Regions from separate parts of the Streptomyces sp. NBC_00075 genome, predicted to be linked through region 2. Evidence: riboswitches for the same ligand, from Rfam matches in the RefSeq annotation. Region 2 holds a riboswitch; the other holds the start of a gene.
What was found. Region 2 has a riboswitch for glycine ahead of gcvP (aminomethyl-transferring glycine dehydrogenase). Riboswitches for the same ligand answer to the same signal wherever they lie in the genome.
Positions count from the first base shown of each region.

Region 1: it holds a riboswitch for glycine, as region 2 does, so the genes downstream of both, gcvT (glycine cleavage system aminomethyltransferase GcvT) here and gcvP (aminomethyl-transferring glycine dehydrogenase) in region 2, are expected to answer to the same signal.

Region 1 is NZ_CP108243.1:3,115,415-3,118,817, forward strand. It holds gene OG787_RS13175 (enhanced serine sensitivity protein SseB) at 1-471, opposite strand, end outside; gene OG787_RS13180 (AAA family ATPase) at 554-1,240, opposite strand; glycine riboswitch at 1,454-1,554, shown strand; gene gcvT (glycine cleavage system aminomethyltransferase GcvT) at 1,703-2,824, shown strand; gene gcvH (glycine cleavage system protein GcvH) at 2,935-3,312, shown strand; gene glyA (serine hydroxymethyltransferase) at 3,343-3,403, shown strand, end outside.
Region 2 is NZ_CP108243.1:9,507,315-9,510,717, reverse strand. It holds gene gcvP (aminomethyl-transferring glycine dehydrogenase) at 1-1,844, opposite strand, end outside; glycine riboswitch at 2,025-2,118, opposite strand; gene OG787_RS41650 (PRC-barrel domain-containing protein) at 2,235-2,606, shown strand; gene OG787_RS41645 (DNA polymerase IV) at 2,528-3,403, opposite strand, start outside.

The DNA of each region.
Region 1 (3,403 bases), 6.4 Mb from region 2:
GCCGCCGCCGGCGCCGTCGAGGACGGTGCGGCCGGAGCGGCAGAGTTCGGCGACGGCCGGCGGGGGCAGCGGGACGCCGACCACGCCGTCCGGGTTCATGGCGATGCCGACCTGGGGCGGGAGGCCCCGGGCGAACTCGACGGCGGGGGCCACGGTGTACGCCATGTGGCCGCCGACGACCTGCCGGAACTGCTCCTCCGAGCTGAAGACCGGCACGTACGCCTGGCCGCCGATGTCCATCGTGGGCAGGTCGAGGGGGCCGGAGTGGGGGCCGCCGCCGGACGGGAGGGGGACCCAGACGAAGCTGCGGCCGAGGACCTCGACGATCCGGGCGCCCGCGCCGGGGACGCCGAGGGAGGCCGAGAGCACCTCCTCCAGCTCGTTGCCGGGCCATCCGCCGTGCGAATGGGGGTGCGCCTGTGCGGGGAAACCCCCGGGAAAGTCCGGGGGGAAGTCCGCCGGGATGTCCATCTGCTGCCTACCGCCTGCTGTGAACCGCTGCCTTGAGTCTCTTAATGGGCAAAACCCTAACCGGCCCCGGCGAGGACGGCGCTCAGTCCGCGAAGTCGATCCTGCGCAGGGTGTCCGCCGCGTCCCGGTCGATGAGCACCGCCGAGCCGCAGCCCTCCGGCAGGTTCCCCTTCTCCACCGAGCGCAGCAGCCGCGAGGCGGCCTGACGGTGGCGCAGGAACGCGTACCGCGAGACGCCCCGGCCGCGTTCCCGCTGGCCCTCCAGGGCCTCGTCCGGGGTGACGTCGAGGAGGAGCAGGTGGAGGGTGCCGCCCCGGCGGCGGGCCTCGCGGGCCAGCCAGCCGCGCACCCAGGCCTGGGTGCCGCAGTCGTGCACGACGACCCCGGCGCCGGAGCGCAGGGTGCGGCGCAGTCCGGCGTAGTGGGCGAGGCGGACGAGGGGGCGGTAGACGGCGTAGGGGAGGAAGGAGGGCGTACGGGCGTCCCAGCGGTCGCGGGTGTTCTGGGAGTCGATGCCGGGGCCGCGCACCGCCCGGCGCATCAGCGTGGACTTGCCGCTGCCGGGCAGGCCGGTGACCACGACGAGGTCGCGGGCGGCGAAGGTGAGGCCGTGCGGGCTGTGGCCCGCGCGCTCCCGCAGATCGCGGATCACGGGTGCCGGGCGCGGGGCGCACGCCTCCCGGGCGGGGGCGGCGGGCTGCGTGGGCAGCGCGTCGGTCAGTGCGAGGGCTGAGGTCGTCGCGTACGCCGTGGTCCTGTTCACCGTGATCGTCCTCCCATGGGGTCGGGAAGTACCGTCCCCGTCGAGTGTAAAGAGAAGGTAATACGCGGTGTCTCTCGTTTGGGTCCGCTTACTGCAACAGGCCTGCTACAGGGCGGTATGTGCCGCTGTGGCGTGACTGTGTTCTCTCTGTGAAGGGTCCCCCTGCCGTGCCGAAGGAATGCGTGCGATGATGTGCCCGCCAACTGCATACCGGCCGCTTGAATCCGCGCGGGAGAGTTCCGGACACCTACGGGTGACCGGGCGCCGAAGGAGCAAGTCCCTCCCTTGAATCTCTCAGGCCCCGTTACCGCGCGGGCGAGGCACATCTGAAAAGCGGGCCGCCGGTCCTTCGACCAGCGGCTCCACCCACGGTGCAAGCCATGTCCTTCACGGTCATGGCGAACCTCTCAGGTTCCGATGACAGATGGGGAGGAACGACCTCGCCGTCATGCCCTGGGAGCACAACCGATGAGCAGTAGCCCCATTCCGCGTACGACCGCGCTCGATGCCCTGCATCGTTCGCTCGGCGCGACGATGACCGACTTCGCCGGCTGGGACATGCCCCTGCGGTACGGCTCCGAGCGCGACGAGCATCTGGCCGTGCGCACGAAGGCCGGCCTCTTCGACCTCTCCCACATGGGCGAGATCACCGTGACGGGGCCGGAGGCCGCCGCCCTCCTCGACTACGCGCTGGTCGGCAACATCGGGTCCGTCGCCGTGGGCCGCGCCCGCTACACGATGATCTGCCGGGCCGACGGCGGCATCCTCGACGACCTGATCGTCTACCGGCTGGCCGAGACCGAATACCTGGTGGTGGCCAACGCCGGCAACGCGCAGGTCGTCCTCGACGCCCTCGTCGAGCGGTCCGACAGCTTCGACGCGGTCGTCCGCGACGACCGGGACGCCTACGCGCTGATCGCCGTCCAGGGCCCCGAGTCCCCGGGGATCCTGAAGTCCCTCACCGACGCCGATCTCGACGGCCTGAAGTACTACGCGGGCCTGCCCGGCACGGTCGCCGGGGTCCCCGCCCTCATCGCGCGCACCGGATACACCGGCGAGGACGGCTTCGAGCTGTTCGTGGCGCCGGGCGACGCGGAGAAGGTGTGGCAGGCGCTGACCGACGCGGGTACGCCCGCCGGGCTCGTCCCCTGCGGACTGTCCTGCCGGGACACGCTCCGTCTGGAGGCGGGCATGCCGCTGTACGGACACGAGTTGACCACCTCCCTCACCCCCTTCGACGCCGGTCTCGGCCGGGTCGTCAAGTTCGAGAAGGCCGGCGACTTCGTGGGCCGCGCCGCCCTGCGCGAGGCCGCCGAGCGCGCCTCGTACGAGCCGCCGCGGGTCCTCGTCGGCCTGGTCGCCGAGGGCCGTCGTGTCCCGCGCGCGGGGTACGCGGTCGTCGCAAACGGTCGGGTGATCGGCGAGGTCACCTCGGGCGCCCCCTCCCCCACCCTCGGCAAGCCGATCGCTATGGCGTACGTCGACTCCACGCACGCTGCGCCGGGCACGGCGGGCGTGGGTGTGGACATCCGGGGCAGTCACGAGCCGTACGAGATCGTGGCGCTGCCGTTCTACAAGCGGCAGAAGTAGCCCGGGTTTCACTCAGGCGTCGTCAGCGACCCGTGTCATGGCTGCTCACGGGCAGTCCCCTGTAGTACCCCATGCATGACCAGTCCCCCGCGTACAGGAGAATTCAGGCCATGAGCAACCCCCAGCAGCTGCGCTACAGCAAGGAGCACGAGTGGCTGTCGGGCGCCGAGGACGGCGTCTCGACGGTCGGTATCACCGAGCACGCGGCCAACGCGCTCGGCGATGTCGTGTACGTCCAGCTTCCCGAGGTAGGTGCCACGGTGACCGCGGGCGAGACCTGCGGTGAGCTGGAGTCGACCAAGTCCGTCAGCGATCTGTACTCCCCGGTCTCCGGTGAGGTCACCGAGGTCAACGAGGACGTCTCCAACGACCCGTCGCTGGTGAACTCCGCCCCGTTCGAAGGCGGTTGGCTCTTCAAGGTGCGCGTCGCGGAGGAGCCGGGCGACCTGCTCTCCGCGGACGAGTACACCGCGTTCTCCGGCAGCTGAGATCCCCAGGCGTAAGGACGTATTGCCCCCATGTCGCTTCTCAACACTCCCCTGCACGAGCTGGACCCGGAGGTCGCCGCCGCCGTCGACG
Region 2 (3,403 bases):
ATGACGGCACTGGCCGCGTTGGTCCCGTGCGCCGACGACGGAATCAGGCAGACCGTCCGCTGCTCGTCGCCGTTGGCCCGGTGGTATCCGCGTACGGCCAGCAGCCCGGCCAGCTCGCCCTGCGAACCGGCGTTCGGCTGGAGCGACACCTTGTCGTACCCGGTGACCTCGGCGAGTTGCTCCTCCAGCTCACGGATGAGCGTCAGATAGCCCTGCGCCTGCTCGGCGGGCGCGAAGGGGTGCAGCTGACCGAACTCGGGCCAGGTGACCGGTTCCATCTCGGTGGTCGCGTTGAGCTTCATGGTGCAGGAGCCCAACGGGATCATGCCCCGGTCGAGCGCGTAGTCACGATCGGCGAGCCGGCGCAGGTAGCGCAGCATCGCGGTCTCGGAGCGGTACTGGTGGAAGACGGGGTGCGTGAGCACGTCGTCGGTGCGCAGCAGCCCGTCGGGCAGCGTGTCCTCGGCACCCGCGTCGAGCGCCTCGATGTCACCCTCGACCCCGAACGCGGTCCATACAGCGCCCAGGTGGCCCCGCGTGGTGGTCTCGTCGCAGGAGACGGACACCCGGTCCGCGTCGACGAGATGCAGGTTCACCCCGTGCTCACGAGCGGCGGCGGCGACCTCGCCGGCCTTCCCGGGCACCCGCACGGTGAGCGTGTCGAAGTAGGCCCCGTGCACGACCTCGACGCCGCCCGCGGTCAGCCCGGCGGCGAGGATCGTGGCGTACCGGTGGGTGCGCCGGGCGATGGTCCGCAGCCCGTCGGGCCCGTGGTGGACGGCGTACATGCCGGCCATCACAGCCAGCAGCACCTGGGCCGTACAGATGTTGCTGGTCGCCTTCTCGCGGCGGATGTGCTGCTCGCGCGTCTGGAGGGCGAGCCGGTACGCCTTGTGCCCGTCCGCGTCCACGGAGACACCCACGAGCCGCCCGGGCAGACTGCGCGCGAACTGCTCGCGTACGGCCATGTATCCGGCGTGCGGCCCGCCGAAGCCCATCGGCACCCCGAATCGCTGGGTCGTCCCGACCGCGATGTCCGCGCCCAGCTCACCGGGCGAGGTGAGCAGCGTCAGGGCCAGCAGATCGGCGGCGACGGTGACGACGGCACCGAGCCCGTGCGCCTGCTCCACGACCGGCTTCAGATCCCGTACGGCACCGGAGGCACCCGGGTACTGGAGCAGCACGCCGTTGATCTCGCGCCCCGCGATGTCGTCGGGGATACCCGCGCTCAGGTCGGCGACGACGACCTCGACACCGACCGGCTCGGCCCGGGTCTGAATGACCGCGACGGTCTGCGGCAGAGCGTCCGCGTCGACCAGGAAGAGCCCCTTCTTGTTCTTGCCCATGCGCCGGGACAGCGCCATCGCCTCGGCGGCCGCGGTGCCCTCGTCGAGCAGCGAGGCGCCCGAGGTGGGCAGCCCGGTGAGGTCGGCGACCATGGTCTGGAAGTTCAGCAGCGCTTCGAGGCGCCCCTGCGAGATCTCCGGCTGGTACGGCGTGTACGCGGTGTACCAGGCCGGGTTCTCCATCACGTTCCGCAGGATGACCGGCGGGGTGAAGGTCCCGTAGTACCCGAGCCCGATCATGGACCCGAACACCTGGTTCCGGTCGGCCAGCGACCGCAACTCGGCCAGCACCTCGGCCTCGGTACGGGCACCCGGCAGGTCCAGCGCGTCGGCGTTCCTGATCACATCCGGGACCGCGGCGGCCGTCAGCTCGTCGAGCGAGCCGTATCCGACCTGCGCGAGCATCTTGGCCCGGTCCTCGCGGTCGGGCCCGATGTGGCGCCGCTCGAAGGGCGTGCCCTGTTCGAGTACGGCGAGCGAAGTGCGTTGGGCGGTCATTACGGAGGCCTCCTGGTCGTTAGCGACCTTCGAGGGGCACCACGGCACGGGTGCCCGAACGGCCTCCCCCTCTGTCATCTCGACCTGAGAGCTTCACCGGGCCGCCAATGCGCTGACGTCCCGGTTTTCACCGTCGGTGAGGGCGGAGACCATGTCCTCCGCCCTGCTTTCCAGAGTGACCTCGTCCGTGCGGTACAGGGGCCTGAGAGATTCCGGGGAGGAGTTGCTCCTTCGGCGCCTCCGAGGTTCCGGAGGACTCTCCCGCACAGGGTCAGCAGCCATTGGTCAGCCTATCAGCGGCTCCACGCACAGACCTTCGAGTGGCCACCTGCCCCGTTGTGCTCTTTTGTAGTGCTTACGGATGAGTTGCGACCATACGGAGGGCCCGCCGTGCAGACCGACATCGATCCGCGCAACCTGATCGGCCGCAAGGCCTTCGACCGAAACGGCACCAAGATCGGCACGATCGACGAGATCTACCTCGACGACGCGACGGGTGTGCCGGAATGGGCGGCCATACGGACCGGGCTGTTCAGCAGGGACGCCTTCGTGCCGCTGGAACCCAGCGAACTGATCGACGGCACGCTGCGCGTCCCCTTCGAACGATCCCTGATCAAGGACGCCCCCGACTTCGGCGTGGGCCGCCATCTCTCCCCGGAACAGGAACTCCAGCTCTACCACCACTACGGCCTCGACGTGGCGCCCCCTCCTCCGTTCCCGGACCACGACTTCGGCAAGCTGGCGGGCACGGACGACACCTGATCCACCGGTCCCTCGTCCGGACCGTCGGGTCTTCGCGTCCCGGAGGACACCAGCGGCAGCGGATCCGCCGGCTCCAGCGCGGGATCGTCGGTCCGGAACGTCCGCACCCGCCCCGGCTGCTCCGAGTCCGGCGTCTCGAACCGCACGGTCACCCGTCCAAGGCCGCTCCCCTGCACCCATCCGTGCCCGAGATCGGCATGCCGTACGTCGTGCCCCGTGGTCCAGTGACGCTCGGCGGGCGCCTCCTGCTCCTCGGCGGCCTCGTGCTCCGCCTCCTCCGTCGGCTCCAGCGCCGCCAACTCCCCGGCGGCCTGGGCGAACAGATCTTCCTGCGTGAAGTCGGCGAGGCCGCTCACCCCGACCCCGAGCAGTCGCACTCCACCCGTCGTGTCCACGGACTCCAGCAGCCGGGCCGCCGCCTCCCGCACCACACCGGGGTCGTCCGTGGGCCCCCGGAGCGTCTCGGACCGGGTCAGCGTGGAGAAGTCGTACCGCCGCACCTTGAGGACGATGGTCCGCCCCGACAGCCCGGCCCCGCGCAGCCGCCGCACACACCGGTCCGCCAGCCGCTGCACCTCCGTCCCCACCCGGACCCGGTCATGGATGTCCACGTCGTACGTGTCCTCGACCGACACGGACTTGGTCTCCCGCTCGGCCACCACGGGCCGCTCGTCGTGCGCCAGCGCCATCGCGTACAGCCCGTGCCCGTGCGCCTTCCCCAGCAGCCGTACGAGTTCGTCCTCGCCCGCCTCGGCCAGCTCGTCGACGGTGCTGATGCCCGCCCGCCGCAGATGGTC